4 regions of the Arthrobacter sp. 05T410 genome follow, and region 1 is predicted to be linked to each of the others. Evidence: riboswitches for the same ligand, from Rfam matches in the RefSeq annotation. Region 1 holds a riboswitch; each other region holds the start of a gene.

Region 1 (3,887 bases):
CCGTGCACCAGTGCACGTCCTCCTCCCGCAGCGCGGGGTCGGGGTTGCTGAACAGGTGCTCGAAGCTCCATGACGCCTGTGTGAGGTAGCCGCCGGAGGTGTGGACCAGGCCCTTGGGCTTGCCGGTGGTGCCGGAGGTGTACATGATGAACAGCGGCGTCTCGGCGTCGAACGCCTCGGCTTCGTGAGTCTCGGAGGCGGTGCCGACGGCGTCGTGCCACCACACATCGCGGCCGGCGGTCATCGGAACGGTGTCCAGTTCGTCCGCGGGAGTGGTCCGGTTGACCACCAGGACGTGTTCGATGGCGTTGTCGCCGGAGACGGCGGCGTCCGCGTTGTCCTTGACCGGCACGGCGGTGCCGCGGCGGAACTGGCCGTCGGTGGTGACCAGGAGCTTGGCGCCGGTGTCCTCCACCCGGAACTTCAGGGCCTCGGCGGAGAATCCGCCGAAGACCAGGGAATGGATGGCACCGATCCGGGCCACCGCGAGGGTGATGATCACGGTTTCGGGGATGACGGGGAGGTAGATGACCACCCGGTCGCCCTTGGTGATACCGAGATCCAGGAGGGCATTGGCGGCTTTGGAGACCTCGCGCTGGAGTTCGGCGTAGGTGACGGCACGGCGGTCGCCGGGCTCGCCCTCAAAGTGCAGGGCCACCTTGTCTCCGCGCCCCGCCGCTACGTGGCGGTCGACGCAGTTGTAGGCGACATTGAGCCTGCCCCCTTCGAACCAGGTGATCTGCGGTCCGGTGCCGGCCTCGACGTCGGCCGGGATCCGGCGGTGCGCGGTGTGCCAGGGCTTGGTTTGCTCCGTCGCGCCGCCGGGCAGGTCCGCCCAGTCGAGGCGGAGAGCCTGGGTTTCCCAGAACGCAACCGTCTCTGCCTGGACAGTTCCCGCGGTCGCGGCGCCGCCGTGCCGGGGAAGGTGGTTTCCGAAGGTGGTGCTGCGGTGACGCGCCGGCCCATCGGCGGGGACGCCGTGCACTGCGCCGTCCGTGGACTCGTTCAGGGACCATCCCGAAGAGCCGCGAGAGGAGCCGGGCGCGTCACGCAGCCCTGCTTCGTTCGCCGTCGCGTCCGAAGTGGTTTGTGGGAATGCCTCGGACGCAGTCCGGGCAAAGGTGGGCAGGGCGGAAGAATTCTCAGGGGTCATTGCTGCACTCCATCGGTCCTGGCAGTAGCACCCTTTGTTGCTCCGGCTCCCTCGAATTTCACCGAAGGAGGGCGGAGCGGTTGCGTGGGAATGGTCGTCTCACGTCACCGGGGGGTTGCTGCGGCGTCATCGATCCAGGTCTCTCGGCCGCTCGGGATGGTCACTACCTACTAGAACTTCAGATGCACGATTCCGCAAAATCGGCGTCCGGGAGCGCCGTAATATTCGTTCACCCGGCGTGGGTCCGACCCAAATCATTCATTTATTCGACAATTGCCCGGAAAGGTCGCAGGAGTAAGGTTGATGCATGGCCCATGTTAACGATCCGGCAGTCATTGACCGCCTCATGCGAACCAAAGGCACGTGGGCGGTGGTCGGCCTCACCACCAACGAATGGCGCTCGGCGTATGAGGTCTCCCTCTATGTCCGGGACCGGATGGGCATGACCATCATTCCGGTCAACCTTCCGGGCGACGACGTCCACGGCGAGAAGGGGTACCGTTCCCTGACTGACATCCCGGCGGAGAAGCACCCGATCGACGTCGTGGACTGCTTCGTCAACTCCCACAGGGTGGGCGCAGTCATAGACGAGGCCATCGCAGTAGGCGCCAAGGCCGTCTGGCTGCAGCTGGGCGTCTTCGACGACGCCGCGACGGACCGGGCCAAGGCCGCCGGGCTGGACGTCGTCGTGAACGCGTGCCCCGCCCGCGAAGGCTGGCGCGTGGGCATCTAACGGCCCGGGAATGACGATCAACAGATCGGGAAGAGTCGGTTACAAAATGTGACCGGCTTTTTCTGTATCCGGCCTCCTGCCGTGTGAGATGGACTCGTAACCATCCCGAGCGGCTGAGAGATCTGGCTCCGTGACGCCGCAGCAACCCCCTCCTTTGAGGACGGTGCTACCGCCAGGACCGATGGAGAACCACTGTGTTCTGAGGCTCCCCGGCTTCGCTCAGCGCTGCCCGGAAGCCAGGACCCAGGGCTTTCCTCGGGCGAGCCCGGAGGAAATCATGAACACGCAGACAGCGGCAGCGCCGCGGCCCCGAGCGGGTGGGGGCCTGTGATCGAGATCCAGAACGTCCGCACGTCATTCGCTTCGGCCGCGGGACCTTTCACGGCCGTCGATGACGTCAGCCTGCACATCAGGCGGGGCACCATCCAGGGCATCATCGGGTTCTCCGGCGCCGGCAAATCCACGCTGCTGCGCAACATCAACCTCCTCGAGCGCCCGACGTCGGGCCGCGTCCTGGTGGACGGCGTGGACCTGGTGACCCTGTCCGACGCCGAGCTCCGGACCAAGCGGCATGACATCGGCATGATTTTCCAGCACTTCAATCTCCTCAACAACCTCACAGCCCAGGAAAATGTGGAGCTGTCCCTGAAGTTCGCCGGCGTCGGGAAGGCGGAACGCCGGCGGCGGGCCGCCGAAACCCTGGAAATCGTGGACCTCGCCGACAAAGCGGGAACGTATCCGGCCAAACTCTCCGGGGGCCAGAAACAGCGGGTGGCGATCGCCCGCGCCCTTGCCACCGGGCCCAAAGTGCTGCTCTGTGACGAGCCGACGTCGGCCGTGGATCCCCGGACGACGTCATCGGTCCTGCAATACCTGGCCGACGTCAACGCCGAATTCGGCATCACAATCGTGGTGGTCACCCACGAGATGAATGTCATCAAGGCCATCGCGGACAACGTCGCGGTCATGGAAGAAGGCCGGGTGGTGGAGCAGTTCGACCTCGCCGAACTCCAGCGCCCCGGTTTCCACCCGGCGACGTCGATCGGCCGCTACCTGGTCTCCGATGAGATCCAGCTGGACCGCTCCGGGAGGGGCACCCACACCACAGCCGCGTCGGAGGGCCTGATCAATGTTTGACCGCATCCTGGAAGTCCTGCCCGAAATCGGCGTCGCCATGGGACAGACCCTCACCATGCTGCTGGTGGCCATCCCGCTGGCGGTGCTGCTCGGGACACCGCTGGGTGTCCTGCTCTACACCATCGGTCCCAACGGGCTCAAGCACAGGCCAAAGCTGCACCGGGTCCTGGACGGGCTGGTCAACCTGCTCCGCTCGTTCCCGTTCCTGATCCTGCTGATCGCGATCATTCCCGTGACCAGGTTCATTGTCGGCACGACCATCGGCACGGCCGCCGTCATTGTCCCGCTGACCCTCAACGCCATTCCGTATTTCGCCCGCTTCGTGGAACAGAACCTGAGCCAGCTCGGCGGCGGAGTGGTCGAAGCGGCACGGTCCATGGGCGCCAGCCGGTCCCAGATCGTCCGGGACGTCCTGATTGTGGAGGCGAAGCCCGGACTCGTCAGCTCCATCACCATCATGACCGTCAGCTTCATCTCCTACTCGGCGATGGCCGGACTGGTGGGCGGCGGCGGAATCGGCGACTTCGCCATCCGGTACGGCTATTACCGCTACGAAACGCCGCTCATGATCACCGCCATTGTCCTGATGATCCTGCTGGTCACCATCGTTCAGCTGGGCGGATCCTATGTTGCCCGGCGCCTGGACAAGCGCCTCTGAGCGCCGGCAGCACCCTCGTCCCACCTCCCACAGCGGAAAGCATCCCATGACTTCAACACCCAGTATCCGTTTCGACGGACCCCGTCCGCGCCTGCTGATCAGCGCCTTCGTGATGAACACGTCCAGCCACATCATGGGCGGCCAGTGGCGGCGCCCGGAAGCCCAGCAGCACCGGTTCAACGAACTCCAGCTCTGGATCGACCTGG
Region 2 (3,887 bases), on a different contig from region 1:
GGAAGAAATCCTGTCATACACATCGGAACCGGACTCGCCCTCGCGGAAGCGGTAGAAGAAGTGCCCGTAGGCGTTGCGGAGCTCCTTCTGGTCCTCGATGTCGCCGGCGATCTGAAAGTTGGCCCAGTCCTGTTCGCGCAGGCGCGGTTCCTCGATCACCCGCTCCACGAGCGGGCCGAGATTCAGCGCCTCGAGGGTCTGGTAGGCGCGCAGGTAAGGGGAGACGTAGACGCACACGGGGCGGCCGTCCAGCTGGCGCCGGACCTCCTCCCCGGCCGCGGTGGCCTGCTCCAGGCCCAGCGCGGTCAACGGGATCCGGTAGTCCGGAACACGGTTGTAGATCGAGGTGTCGGCATTGGCGGCAGACTGGCCGTGCCGGATCATGATGATTTTCCGGGGCGCACTCATAATCCCCAAGCATAGGGCTCCTAAAAAGCCGGGGGTGCCGGCGCGGCCGGCACCATGCGGGCACCAGCAAACTATCGGCAAGTGCAGGCAAGATAGAACCATGTTGGTTCCCTCCCGCCGTCGGCTGCGGTTCGAAGTGTTGATTGTCCTGGGGTTGTCACTCGGGCAGTCCGCGATCTACTCCCTGGTGCAGTTGCTGGACAAGATGACCACGGCGCCGCTGGCCCAGGGGACATCCACCCTGAACCGCTCACAGAGCGCACGCGAATACTTCGACCTCACCTACCAGTTGCTGGACATCATCTTCGCCCTGGTCCCGGTGGCCCTCGTGATCTATTTCCTCACCGAACACTGGCCGGCCGGTGAACGCGGAACCTCGGCGTTCCGAAGGATTGGCTTCGACTTCGCCCGGCCCGGCAAGGACCTCCTGCAGGGTCTCGGACTCGCCGCGCTCATCGGCATTCCGTCCCTGGGGCTCTACGCCGCCGGCCGGGCGCTGGGGATCACGACGGCGATCATCCCCAGTGCCCTGGACGCGTACTGGTGGACCGTGCCGGTGCTGGTCCTGTCCGCGATCCGGCACGCGGTGGTCGAGGAAGTGATTGTGGTGGCGTACCTGCTGGACCGGCTCGGGAAACTGGGCTGGAGCGTGCCGGCGGCCATCGCCGCCAGCGCCCTGCTCCGCGGCAGCTATCACCTGTACCAGGGGTTCGGGCCGTTCATCGGCAACGCGGTGATGGGCGTCGTCTTCGCGCTGTTCTACATCCGGACCAAACGGGTGATGCCGCTGGTGATCGCCCACGCCATCCTGGACACCGTGGCGTTCGTGGGGTTCAGCCTGTTCGGCAAGGCCGTGGGCCTGGGCTGAGTTCCCCGCAAAGCAAGGCGGGGTCCCTTCGGGCCCATCCGGAGCCCCCGGACGGGCGCGAAGTGGCCCCGCGTTGCTATTAGGAGCAGGCCTTAAATGATCTCGGCCGCCGTCTCCTAGGTGACATCGTTGGCACCTAAGAGATGGCGGCCGAAGCGTGGGGCAGGTGGAGCGTTAGATCGTGACCGCTCCGGAGGCGGTCTCGAAGGTGACAGAGAGGATGCCGGGAGTACCGTGCGGCGCGATCCAGTTCACGGCGACGTCTTCCAGCGGCTTTTCAACCGGTTCGCCCAGCCACTCCGTGACGCGCTCGGCCGAACCGGCAATGGTCAGTGCGGACATCTTGACATCGCTCGCGTAGGCGTTGGACGGGTGCAACTCCGGGTCGCCCTCCCACTTGAGCATGTATGGCACCTGGGGGTCGGCGATGAGCCCCAGGATGCCGATCTGCTTCCAGACCAATTCGCGGCCGTCGGGAAACTTCCGGTTGCCGTTGACGGCGGCGCGGCCGAGCCGCTCCTCGAACGGGGCCAGGTCGTCAACCTCGACGCACCAGCCCATCCAGCCGCCGCCGGCCTCGGAGCGTGCCCGGACGGCCTGGCCGAACGGGGCCTTGTCGGAGGCCGGGTGGTTCAGGACCTCCACGACTTCCAGGTACTTGTGTCCCGCGAGCGGGATAATCATGTTGCGTGTCCCGAAACGGGGGTGCACTCCACCCTTCACGGCTTCAACGCCGAGGGCAGACGCAATACGTTCAGTGGTGGCTGCCAAGCCATCGTGTTCACAGGCGTAAGAGACGTGATCCATGCGCATGCCATCATCTTGGCACTTTGTGATGGACCTCTCAGCTTAGGCTCCCCTAACCGTCATGGGACGTCCTGGGGCGCGGAACGCGGGGCCCCGGATGCTCCGTCACGGCGGCCGTCTTCATCTTCGTCACAAAGCTATCCAGGGCTCCGCCGCCATTCCTACACTGAAGTCAGGTCATGAGTGCCAGCGCACAGCCCCGGCTTGCTGGCCGGCAACCCTCGTATCGCGGTGGGGTGCCCCGGGTGAAGACCTGGCCGTCCGGCGCCCGCCGGAGGGCAAGCGCGGCGCCTGTTCCGGTTCGGGCCGAAAGCCCCGGCCGGTGCTGTGCCCAGTGACTCGAGGAGCACCAATGTCCAACGCCTGGTCCTTTGAAACCCGCCAGATCCACGCCGGCCAGGAGCCGGACAGCGCCACCGGCGCGCGTTCCCTGCCTATCTACCAGACGACGTCGTTCGTGTTCCCCAGCGCCGAAAGCGCCGCGAACCGCTTTGCGCTCGCCGAGCTCGCGCCCATCTACACCCGGATCGGCAACCCGACCCAGGATGCCGTCGAACAGCGCGTCGCCAGCCTGGAAGGCGGTCTCGCGGCGCTGCTGCTCAGCTCCGGCCAGGCCGCCGAGACGTTCGCCATCCTCAATATCGCCGAGGCCGGGGACCATGTGGTGGCCAGCCCCAGCCTCTATGGCGGAACCTACAACCTGCTCGCGCACACGCTGAAGAAGTTCGGCATCTCCGTGACCTTCGTGGCGGACCCGGACAACCTGGACCAGTGGCGGGACGCCGTCCAGCCCAACACCAAGCTGTTCTTCGGCGAAGTGGTCTCCAACCCCCGCCAGGACGTCCTGGACATCGAGGGCGTCTCCCGGGTGGCGCACGAGGCCGGCGTGCCGCTGGTTGTCGACAACACGCTCTCCACCCCCTACCTGATCCGGCCGATCGAGTGGGGCGCGGACATCGTGGTCCATTCCGCCACCAAGTACCTCGGCGGGCACGGCGCCGCGATCGCCGGCGTGATCGTGGACTCCGGCAACTTCGACTTCGGGAAGGACCCGGAGCGGTTCCCCGGCTTCAACACCCCCGACCCCACCTACAACGGCCTGGTCTACGCCCGCGACCTCGGAGCCGACGGCGCGCTGGGCGCGAATCTCTCCTACATCCTCAAGGCCCGGGTCCAGCTCCTGCGCGACCTCGGCTCCGCGGTGTCCCCGTTCAACGCCTTCCTCATCGCCCAGGGCATCGAAACGCTGAGCCTGCGCGTCGAGCGCCACGTGGCCAACGCCACGAAGGTGGCGCACTGGCTGGAGGGGCGGAACGACGTCGAATCGGTCGCCTACGCCGGGCTGCCGTCCAGCCCCTGGTACGAGCGCGGCCGCAAGTACGGGCCCAAGGGGACCGGCGCCGTCGTGGCGTTCAACATTGCCGGGGGAGCGGAGGCCGGCAAGCGGTTCGTCGATGCCCTCGAACTGCACTCGCACGTCGCGAACATCGGCGATGTCCGGTCGCTGGTGATCCATCCGGCGTCGACCACCCACAGCCAGCTCTCGCCCGAACAGCAGGTGATCGCCGGGGTGAACCCCGGGCTGGTGCGGCTTTCGGTGGGACTGGAGCACATTGACGACATCCTCGCGGACCTCGACGCCGGATTCCGCGCGGCCAAGTCCGCCTAGGCCGAAGCCCACGCCGAATTTCCCCACCTTTGCGGGCATGACACCGGGAATCGCCGGCACTCCGGGGCGACCCGCCGGTCACGGCTGTCAAAGGTGGGGAGTCTGCGGTGCTGACTGGTCCGGCTGTCACATGGA
Region 3 (3,887 bases), on a different contig from region 1:
GTGAACCACATCGACGGGCAGGAAATCGGCACCCCGGAACTGCGGCGCCAGCTCACGGCCGAACTCAACGCCCTCTTCGCGACCATCGAATAGCAACGCGGGGTCAGTTACGGCCCATCCCATGTCCCCGGATGGGCCGTGAGTGACCCCGCGCTGGTGTTGCGCTCACCCCAGGGCGTCCGCGGGCACTGCCGGGCACAGGCGGAACGAGGCAGGGTTGAACGCCGGGAGCATGAACGTTGCGAGCACGGCGTCGAGCATTTCCGGGGCCCAGGTGCTGTTCTCCCCCAGGGTCGCGCAGACACCCAGCACCACGGGCGTTCCGTCGGTGCGGCGGCGGATCTGGACCTGGACCGGCCCGGTCAGTCCGAGCGCGCGGACGGCGGCCAGGCCCAGCTTGCGCACATCCCCGGCCTGGTTCGCCGGCACCCTGCGGCTGACCTCGTCGCTGCCGGCGCGTCCATACGGAGTCCTGGTCTTCTCGAGGACCACCGCCACCGGCGCCATCGCGTTGCGTGCCGGGGTGCCGAACACCAGGCACACATAGTCGGCGCCCGGGATAAATTCCTGGACCAGTTGCCCCGCCGGCATGTTCTTCCAGCTAACGGAGTCGGTTCCGGCCAGCAGGTGGATACCATGGGAGCCTTTGAAGACCCGCGGCTTGACCACCACGGGGCCGCTGAGGCCGGCGAGGGAAGCCGGCGCGGCGGCGAGGTCGCCCGGAACCGCGAACCGGGGCACCGGGATGCCGGCCGCTTGCAGCGCCCAGGTGGCGAACAGGTGGTCGTTGGCGAGGGCCACCGCGGCGGGGTCGGCCACAATGATCCGCACGTCCTGGGCGAATCCGGCGCGGGCCGCGGCCAGGACCGGGAGTTCCACGGTGAGGGTCGGAATGATGACGTTGATGGCTTCGCGGTCCACCACCCGGCGCAGGTCCAGGACCATGTCCGGGTTCGTCGCCGGCAGGAGCCTGACCGCGGCGGCGGGAGCCTCCCCGGCCTGGCGGGTGTCGGCACGGGCGTCGGAGCCGAGGTACGGGAGGCCCCGGGCTTCGAGCTGGGCCGCGACGGCCCGTCCGGCGGCGCTTGTAATCCCGGTAACGAGTATGCGCGGGCCCACGATTGCTCCATTCCGCCGTCAGCGGCCGGACCGCGGCTGCGGCTCCGACCGTTCCAGCCACCGATTCCCAGACAGCCTGTTGATGGACAGACGGGTCGATTCCGGGACTGCTTGATTCACACATTGCTCGAATCACCTGCAGCTCCGGCCGACTCGTCGGGCCTAATCCCCCCAGTAAACGGCGAAACGTCCCGGCAGACACGAGTGGGCTGTACCCGAAACTGGAGCCCGCCACTACTCGCCCGGGCCGCGGTCCGGTTACGGAACATGACGACGGCGGCGGTGCGGGCCGGCGTCGCAGGTGTTACGTTTTTGGGGAGTAATGAGAACCGGTGCCAAGCCCTGACTGGCCGGTCGGCAACCCTCCCTTTCGCGGCGGGGTGCCTCAGGTGAATACTCGGCATTCGAGAATTCGAGCTGCAAGCGTGAAAGAGGAGATCCGTCGTGCCCGACACGTCAATACCCACAACAGCCGCACCCGGCACAGCACCCGGTTCAGCATCCGGGGGCGAGGAGAGGCTGGCCTACCGCCTGTTCACCGGGGCGGATGACCGCGCCTTTTGCGAGCGGGTGTCAGCCGCCCTGGCCGAGGGCTACGTGCTGCATGGAAGCCCCGCCGCCAGCTTCAACGGAAGCACCGTGATCGTGGCGCAGGCGCTGGTCCTGCCGGCCGCGATTGCCAGTGCGGACGCCGCCGTGGCCAATGCGGTTGATGAGCTCGACGCCGACGAATTTGGCGCCGACGGGGCCTTCGCGGGCCACGCATGAGCTACGCCGGAGACCTCAGCCCGCAGGAGGCGTGGGCCAAGCTGGAGGCCGGAGCCATCCTGGTGGATGTCCGGACCGAGGGCGAATGGGCCCACATCGGCATCCCGGACACCGCGGCCGCGGGCGAGAGCCGCAACGATCCGCTCTTCATCCAGTGGAACCTCGCCGGCGGCACGCCGAACCCGCACTTCGTGGAACAGCTAAGGCAGCAGGCGCCGGAGGACACCGCCGTCGAACTGGTGTTCCTTTGCCGTTCCGGTGCCCGGTCGATCGCGGCCGCGACTGCCGCGACGGCCGCCGGCTACATCTCGTACAACGTCCTTGAGGGCTTCGAAGGCGAGACCGACCGCTTTGGCGAACGCACCGTCAATGGCTGGAAGAACCGCGGCCTGCCCACCAACCTCGGAAAGATCTAAGTGACTTTCAATCCCGACGCCGCCGGCTGGGCGGCCGACACCCAGGCTGTCCGTGGCGGCCTTGACCGCACCGGCTTCCAGGAAACCACCGAGCCGATCTTCCTCAACTCAGGATTCGTCTACGAGTCCGCGGCCGCCGCCGAGCGCGCCTTCACCGGTGAGGACGAGCGCTTCGTCTACTCCCGCTACGGCAACCCCTCCGTCGCCACCTTCCAGGAGCGGCTCCGGCTGCTCGAGGGAACGGAGGCGTGTTTCGCGACGGCGTCCGGCATGTCCGCCGTCTTCACCGCCCTGGGCGCGCTGTTGGCGGCCGGCGACCGGGTGGTCGCGGCCCGCTCGCTGTTCGGCTCGTGCTTCGTGATCCTGAACGAAATCCTGCCGCGCTGGGGTGTCGAGACGGTCTTCGTGGACGGCCCGGACCTGGAGCAGTGGAAATCCGCGCTGTCCGAGCCGACCACGGCGGTGTTCTTCGAGTCGCCGTCGAACCCGATGCAGGAAATCGTGGACATCGCCGCCGTGAGCAAACTGGCGCACGCGGCCGGCGCCACGGTGGTGGTTGACAACGTCTTCGCCACCCCGCTGCTCCAGCGCTGCGGCGACCTCGGCGCGGACGTGGTGGTCTACTCCGGCACCAAGCACATCGACGGCCAGGGCCGCGTCCTGGGCGGGGCCATCCTGGGCACCAAGGAATTCATCGACGGGCCCGTCAAGCAGCTCATGCGGCACACCGGTCCGGCGCTTTCGGCGTTCAACGCCTGGGTGCTCACCAAGGGCCTGGAGACCATGGCCCTGCGCGTCAACCATTCCTCGGCCTCCGCGCTGCGGCTGGCCGAATGGCTCGAGGGACAGCCCGCGGTCGGCTGGGTAAAGTACCCGCTGCTGCCGTCCCACCCGCAGTACCCGCTCGCAGTGCAGCAGATGAAGGCCGGCGGGACCGTGCTCACCCTGGAACTGCAGCCCTCCCCCGGGCGCACGGCGAAGCAGGCCGCGTTCGCACTCCTGGACGCGCTGCGGATCATCGACATCTCCAACAACCTGGGGGATGCCAAGACGCTCATCACGCACCCGGCCACCACCACGCACCGTGCGATGGGCCCGGAAGGCCGCGCGGCGATCGGGCTCAGCGACGGCGTGGTCCGGCTCTCGGTGGGCCTGGAGGACGTCGAGGACCTGATCCGCGACCTCGGCCAGGCGCTCAAGCAGGTCTAGGGCATCCCGCACCCGCAAGTGTTGCGGGCTCCCGGTCAGGCCGGGCGCAACCGGCCCAGGGCCGAACGATTGTCTGCCGGCCCCTCGGCGACGGGCCCCTCGGTGGTCAGTTCGATGGCCCGCTCGACGACGGCGGGCAGGCCGCCGGCCCGGAACGGGCCGCGCTGCAGCTGCGAACCGGTGCCCTCTGCCAGAATCCGCTCGACGCCCTCGCGCGCCAGTTCCAGCTCGCCCTGTTCCTCAAGCACCGGGGCCACGAAGTCCACGAGCGCCCTGACCACGTCCGCGGCCGGGGCCGGGGTGAAGGTTCCGAAGTCCAGGAGCTCCCCGCGCAGTCCGCAATTGCTGGCCTGCCACGCGGCCATCCGCAGCAGC
Region 4 (3,887 bases), on a different contig from region 1:
GAGGCGTGAACGCGGTAACCGGCCGCGGCCGCCACACGTCCTCCTCGGCACTGGCGCTCAAAGTCAACGATGCCCCGGCCGGCAGCTGGATCATCGACACCCCCGGCATCCGGTCCTTCGGTCTGGCCCACGTGGACCCGGACCGGATCCTGCGTTCCTTCCCGGACCTGGAACCCGGCACCGATGATTGCGAACGCGGCTGCAAGCATGACTCCACGGCCGTCAACTGCGGCGTCGACAAGTGGGTTGCGGCCGGGCACGCGGGGCCCTCGGGACCGGCCAGGCTCGCGTCCCTGCGCCGGCTGCTGGGCACGGACCCGCGGATGGAAGCGCAGGAAACCAAGGAACTGGGCACCGTCTCCTAGCCGGACCGGCAACGGGGCGGCGGCGCCGAGCCGCGGCCTCCCGCCCGGCAGCCCGGTTTGACGGTAGTTTGGAACCATGAGCCAACCCGCTTCGAGCTACAACGATGACCTGCGCCTTGCCCATGTACTGGCAGATTCGGTCGATTCCCAGACCATGAGCCGCTTCAAGGCGCTCGACCTTCGGATCGAGACGAAGCCCGACCTCACACCCGTCACCGATGCCGACAAATCCGCGGAAGAGGCCATCCGCGGCCAGCTCTCCCGGTCACGTCCGCGTGACGCGGTCCTGGGCGAAGAGTTCGGCAGCTCGGGCCACGGTTCCCGCCGGTGGATCATCGACCCGATCGACGGCACGAAGAACTTTGTCCGCGGCGTCCCGGTCTGGGCCACCCTGATCGCCCTCGTCGATGAGGGCGAGCCGGTGGTCGGCGTCGTCAGCGCGCCGGCACTGGGCAAGCGCTGGTGGGCCGCCAAGGGTGCGGGCGCCTACACGGGCCGCTCGCTCGCCGCCGCCACACGGTTGAAGGTATCCAACGTCTCCAATCTCGAGGACGCCTCGCTGTCCTACTCCAGCCTTGGCGGCTGGAAGGAACGCGGGAACCTGGATGAGTTCCTGGGCCTGACCGAGGAAGTGTGGCGGACCCGCGCCTACGGTGACTTCTGGTCGTACTGCCTCGTGGCCGAGGGCGCCGTGGACATCGCCTGCGAACCCGAGCTGAATCTCTACGACATGGCCGCCCTGGTGCCGATCGTGACCGAGGCCGGCGGCCGCTTCACCTCGCTCGAAGGCGAGGACGGCCCCTTCGGCGGCAACGCCCTGGCCACCAATTCGATCCTGCACTCGGAAGTGCTCAAGCGGCTCAACCCCGGACTCGACGACCTCTTTCAGGCCCACCCGAACAACTGATCCGCGCCCGTAATAATCCGCTTCACAATCGGCGGCCGCCTTTTCCCCGGCTGCGCCGATGTCCTACGCTCGATGCAGGTCACGAGTGCCAGCGCTAAACCCCGGTTTGCTGGCCGGCAACCCTCCAGTCGCGGTGGGGTGCCCCGGGTGACGACCTGGCCGGTCCGGAACGGACCCGGCAAGCGCGGATTCCCACTGTGTGGGGTCCTGTTCGAGTGAGGTCCCATGACAACTGCCATTTTCCCCGTTGCCCCTGAATTCCATGCACGGCTTGCCCTCGCGGCCCGCCCGCTGGCAGCCGTCACCGGGGCCGAAATCCAGGCCCCGCTGATCACCGGCGGCCACGCGCGCTACGCCAACCTCGACTACGGCGCCTCCGCCCCGGCCCTGTCCGTGGTCTCGGCCTACCTGAACGAAATCCTGCCGTACTACGCAAGCGTGCACCGCGGGGCCGGCTACGCATCGCAGATCAGCACCTCCGTCTACGAGAACGCCCGGGACATCGTGCGGGACTTCGTGGGCGGCCGGCCCGGCGATTCCGTGATCTTCACGCGCAACACCACCGATTCCCTGAACCTGCTGGCCGGCTGCCTGCCGCTGCGCGACGGGCGGCCCGCGGGCGAGGTCCTCTACCTCGACATCGAACACCACGCCAACCTCCTGCCCTGGCAGAATGTCCCGCACCGCAGCGTCGTGGCCGCCGCCACCCTCGCGGCCACCGTGGACCGCCTGCGCGACGAACTCGCCCGCGGCGGCGTCAGCCTGTTGGCCGTCACCGGCGCCTCCAACGTCACCGGAGAGATCCTCCCGATCCGGACCCTGGCCGCACTGGCGCACGAATACGGCGCCAGGATCGTTGTCGACGCCGCGCAGCTCGCCCCGCACCGGCGGATCAATATCGCCGCGGACGACGTCGATTACCTCGCCTTCTCGGGGCACAAGCTGTACGCCCCGTTCGGCGCCGGCGTGCTGGTGGGGCGGACGGACTGGCTCGACGCCGGCACCCCGCACCTGGCCGGCGGCGGCGCGGTCCGCGATGCCCGGCTCGACTCCGTCAGCTGGACCACGGGACCTGCCCGGCACGAGGGCGGCTCGCCGAACGTCCTCGGTGCGGCGGCCCTCGCCCGCGCCACCCAGGTCATTGCAGCCCTGGACCCGGAGCAGTGGCAGGCCCACGAGGACGCCATCCGGTCCTTCCTCGTCGAGGGCCTCCAGGGCATCGAAGGGGTAACCGTGCACCGGATCTTTGCCGATTCGGCTTCCGATTCTTCCTCCGCTTCGTCCACTGGAGGCGATCAGCCGGACACCGGCACGATCGGCGTCGTGAACTTTTCCGTGGAAGGCTACGACGCCGGACTGGTGGCCGCCTACCTGTCGGCCGAACACGGCATTGGCCTGCGCGACGGCCGCTTCTGCGCCCACCCGCTGCTCAAGCGGCTCGGCCTGCCCGCCGGCTCCCTGCGGGCCAGCTTCGGCCTCGGCTCACGGCTGGAGGACGCCGAACGCCTGCTGGCCGGCCTGCAGCAGCTGCGGCAGAACGGACTCGGCTGGGATTACGTGGTGGACGCCGGCCGCTGGGTGCCGGCCAACGATACCCGCAGCTACCCCCACTGGGCGCCGAACACCCCGGGCACCGCCGGCGCTGCGCCCTGCACCCTCGACTAGCGCAGGATCAGGGCCCGGCGCGGGTGCGGTAAATTCGAAAGGTATCTGTAACAAGCAGGACCTTCCCGAAGGAGATCGCACGTGGCAAGCGCCGGACCCAGGCTCCACAGCGGACCCAAGCTGCACAGCGGACCGAAGCTGCACAGCGAGCGGCGCCAGGAACTCGGACAAAGCTTCCAGGACGGCGGGGAGCACTACGAGCGCGTCCGCCCCGGCTATCCGCAGGAGTCAGCCGACTGGCTGGTCCCGGCGGGAGCCAGGGACGCCGCGGACATTGGCGCGGGCACCGGGAAGTTCACCTCCCTTTTGGCGGAACGCGGACTGGGCACGGTGGCCGTGGACCCCTCTGCCGACATGCTCGGGCAGTTGCGCCGGACCCTGCCGGACGTCACCGCCATCGAGGGCAGCGCCGAGGACACCGGTCTCGAGCCGGAGTCCTTTGACCTGGTCACGGTCGCCCAGGCGTGGCACTGGTGCGACCCCGGCCTGGCAAGCGCCGAGATTGCCCGGATCCTGCGGCCGCACGGCGTGCTGGGTCTGATCTGGAACCAGCTGGACACCAGCGTGCCCTGGGTGCACCGGCTCTCCCGGATCATGCACGCCGGGGACGTCCACAAACCACACTTCCGTCCGGCCGTGGGCCCCGAGTTCACCGGGCTGGAGAGCCACCTGACGCGCTGGGAGGATTCCGTCACGACGGAGGACATCCAGGAGCTGGCCAAGTCCCGCAGCTACTATCTCGCGGCATCGGACTCCACCCGGGCCAAGGTCACCGCCAACCTCGCCTGGTACCTGCACGAGCACCTGGGACACATCCCTAGCGAGGTGCTCCGGCTGCCCTACCTGACCCAGACGTGGCGGGCCTTCCGGGCCTGATGCACGCTCACCCCGGATTCCCCCGGATTGCACGCAGCGCCCGCCGGGCTTATTGTTTCGGTATGCCTAATAAA

The links. A riboswitch is a leader RNA that binds a small molecule or an ion and turns the genes downstream of it on or off. The one in region 1 is predicted to bind S-adenosylmethionine.
Region 2: linked by a shared signal. The riboswitch ahead of AC1DFR_RS03695 (bifunctional o-acetylhomoserine/o-acetylserine sulfhydrylase) and the one ahead of AC1DFR_RS17950 (methionine ABC transporter ATP-binding protein) in region 1 are both predicted to bind S-adenosylmethionine.
Region 3: linked by a shared signal. The riboswitch ahead of AC1DFR_RS15710 (DUF1737 domain-containing protein) and the one ahead of AC1DFR_RS17950 (methionine ABC transporter ATP-binding protein) in region 1 are both predicted to bind S-adenosylmethionine.
Region 4: linked by a shared signal. The riboswitch ahead of AC1DFR_RS09605 (aminotransferase class V-fold PLP-dependent enzyme) and the one ahead of AC1DFR_RS17950 (methionine ABC transporter ATP-binding protein) in region 1 are both predicted to bind S-adenosylmethionine.

Annotation. Positions count from the first base shown of each region.
Region 1 is NZ_JBFTLP010000019.1:29,424-33,310, forward strand. It holds gene acs (acetate--CoA ligase) at 1-1,153, opposite strand, end outside; gene AC1DFR_RS17945 (CoA-binding protein) at 1,461-1,886, shown strand; SAM riboswitch class I at 1,984-2,074, shown strand; gene AC1DFR_RS17950 (methionine ABC transporter ATP-binding protein) at 2,214-3,023, shown strand; gene AC1DFR_RS17955 (methionine ABC transporter permease) at 3,016-3,681, shown strand; gene AC1DFR_RS17960 (LLM class flavin-dependent oxidoreductase) at 3,728-3,887, shown strand, end outside.
Region 2 is NZ_JBFTLP010000002.1:280,422-284,308, forward strand. It holds gene AC1DFR_RS03680 (histidine phosphatase family protein) at 1-408, opposite strand, end outside; gene AC1DFR_RS03685 (CPBP family intramembrane glutamic endopeptidase) at 509-1,276, shown strand; gene AC1DFR_RS03690 (VOC family protein) at 1,451-2,089, opposite strand; SAM riboswitch class IV at 2,259-2,374, shown strand; gene AC1DFR_RS03695 (bifunctional o-acetylhomoserine/o-acetylserine sulfhydrylase) at 2,436-3,752, shown strand.
Region 3 is NZ_JBFTLP010000013.1:80,594-84,480, reverse strand. It holds gene AC1DFR_RS15720 (aminodeoxychorismate lyase) at 1-93, shown strand, start outside; gene AC1DFR_RS15715 (ATP-grasp domain-containing protein) at 166-1,119, opposite strand; SAM riboswitch class IV at 1,438-1,551, shown strand; gene AC1DFR_RS15710 (DUF1737 domain-containing protein) at 1,579-1,887, shown strand; gene AC1DFR_RS15705 (rhodanese-like domain-containing protein) at 1,884-2,303, shown strand; gene AC1DFR_RS15700 (O-succinylhomoserine sulfhydrylase) at 2,304-3,512, shown strand; gene AC1DFR_RS15695 (glutamate--cysteine ligase 2) at 3,548-3,887, opposite strand, start outside.
Region 4 is NZ_JBFTLP010000005.1:183,912-187,798, forward strand. It holds gene rsgA (ribosome small subunit-dependent GTPase A) at 1-365, shown strand, start outside; gene hisN (histidinol-phosphatase) at 442-1,272, shown strand; SAM riboswitch class IV at 1,350-1,463, shown strand; gene AC1DFR_RS09605 (aminotransferase class V-fold PLP-dependent enzyme) at 1,498-2,937, shown strand; gene AC1DFR_RS09610 (class I SAM-dependent methyltransferase) at 3,019-3,813, shown strand.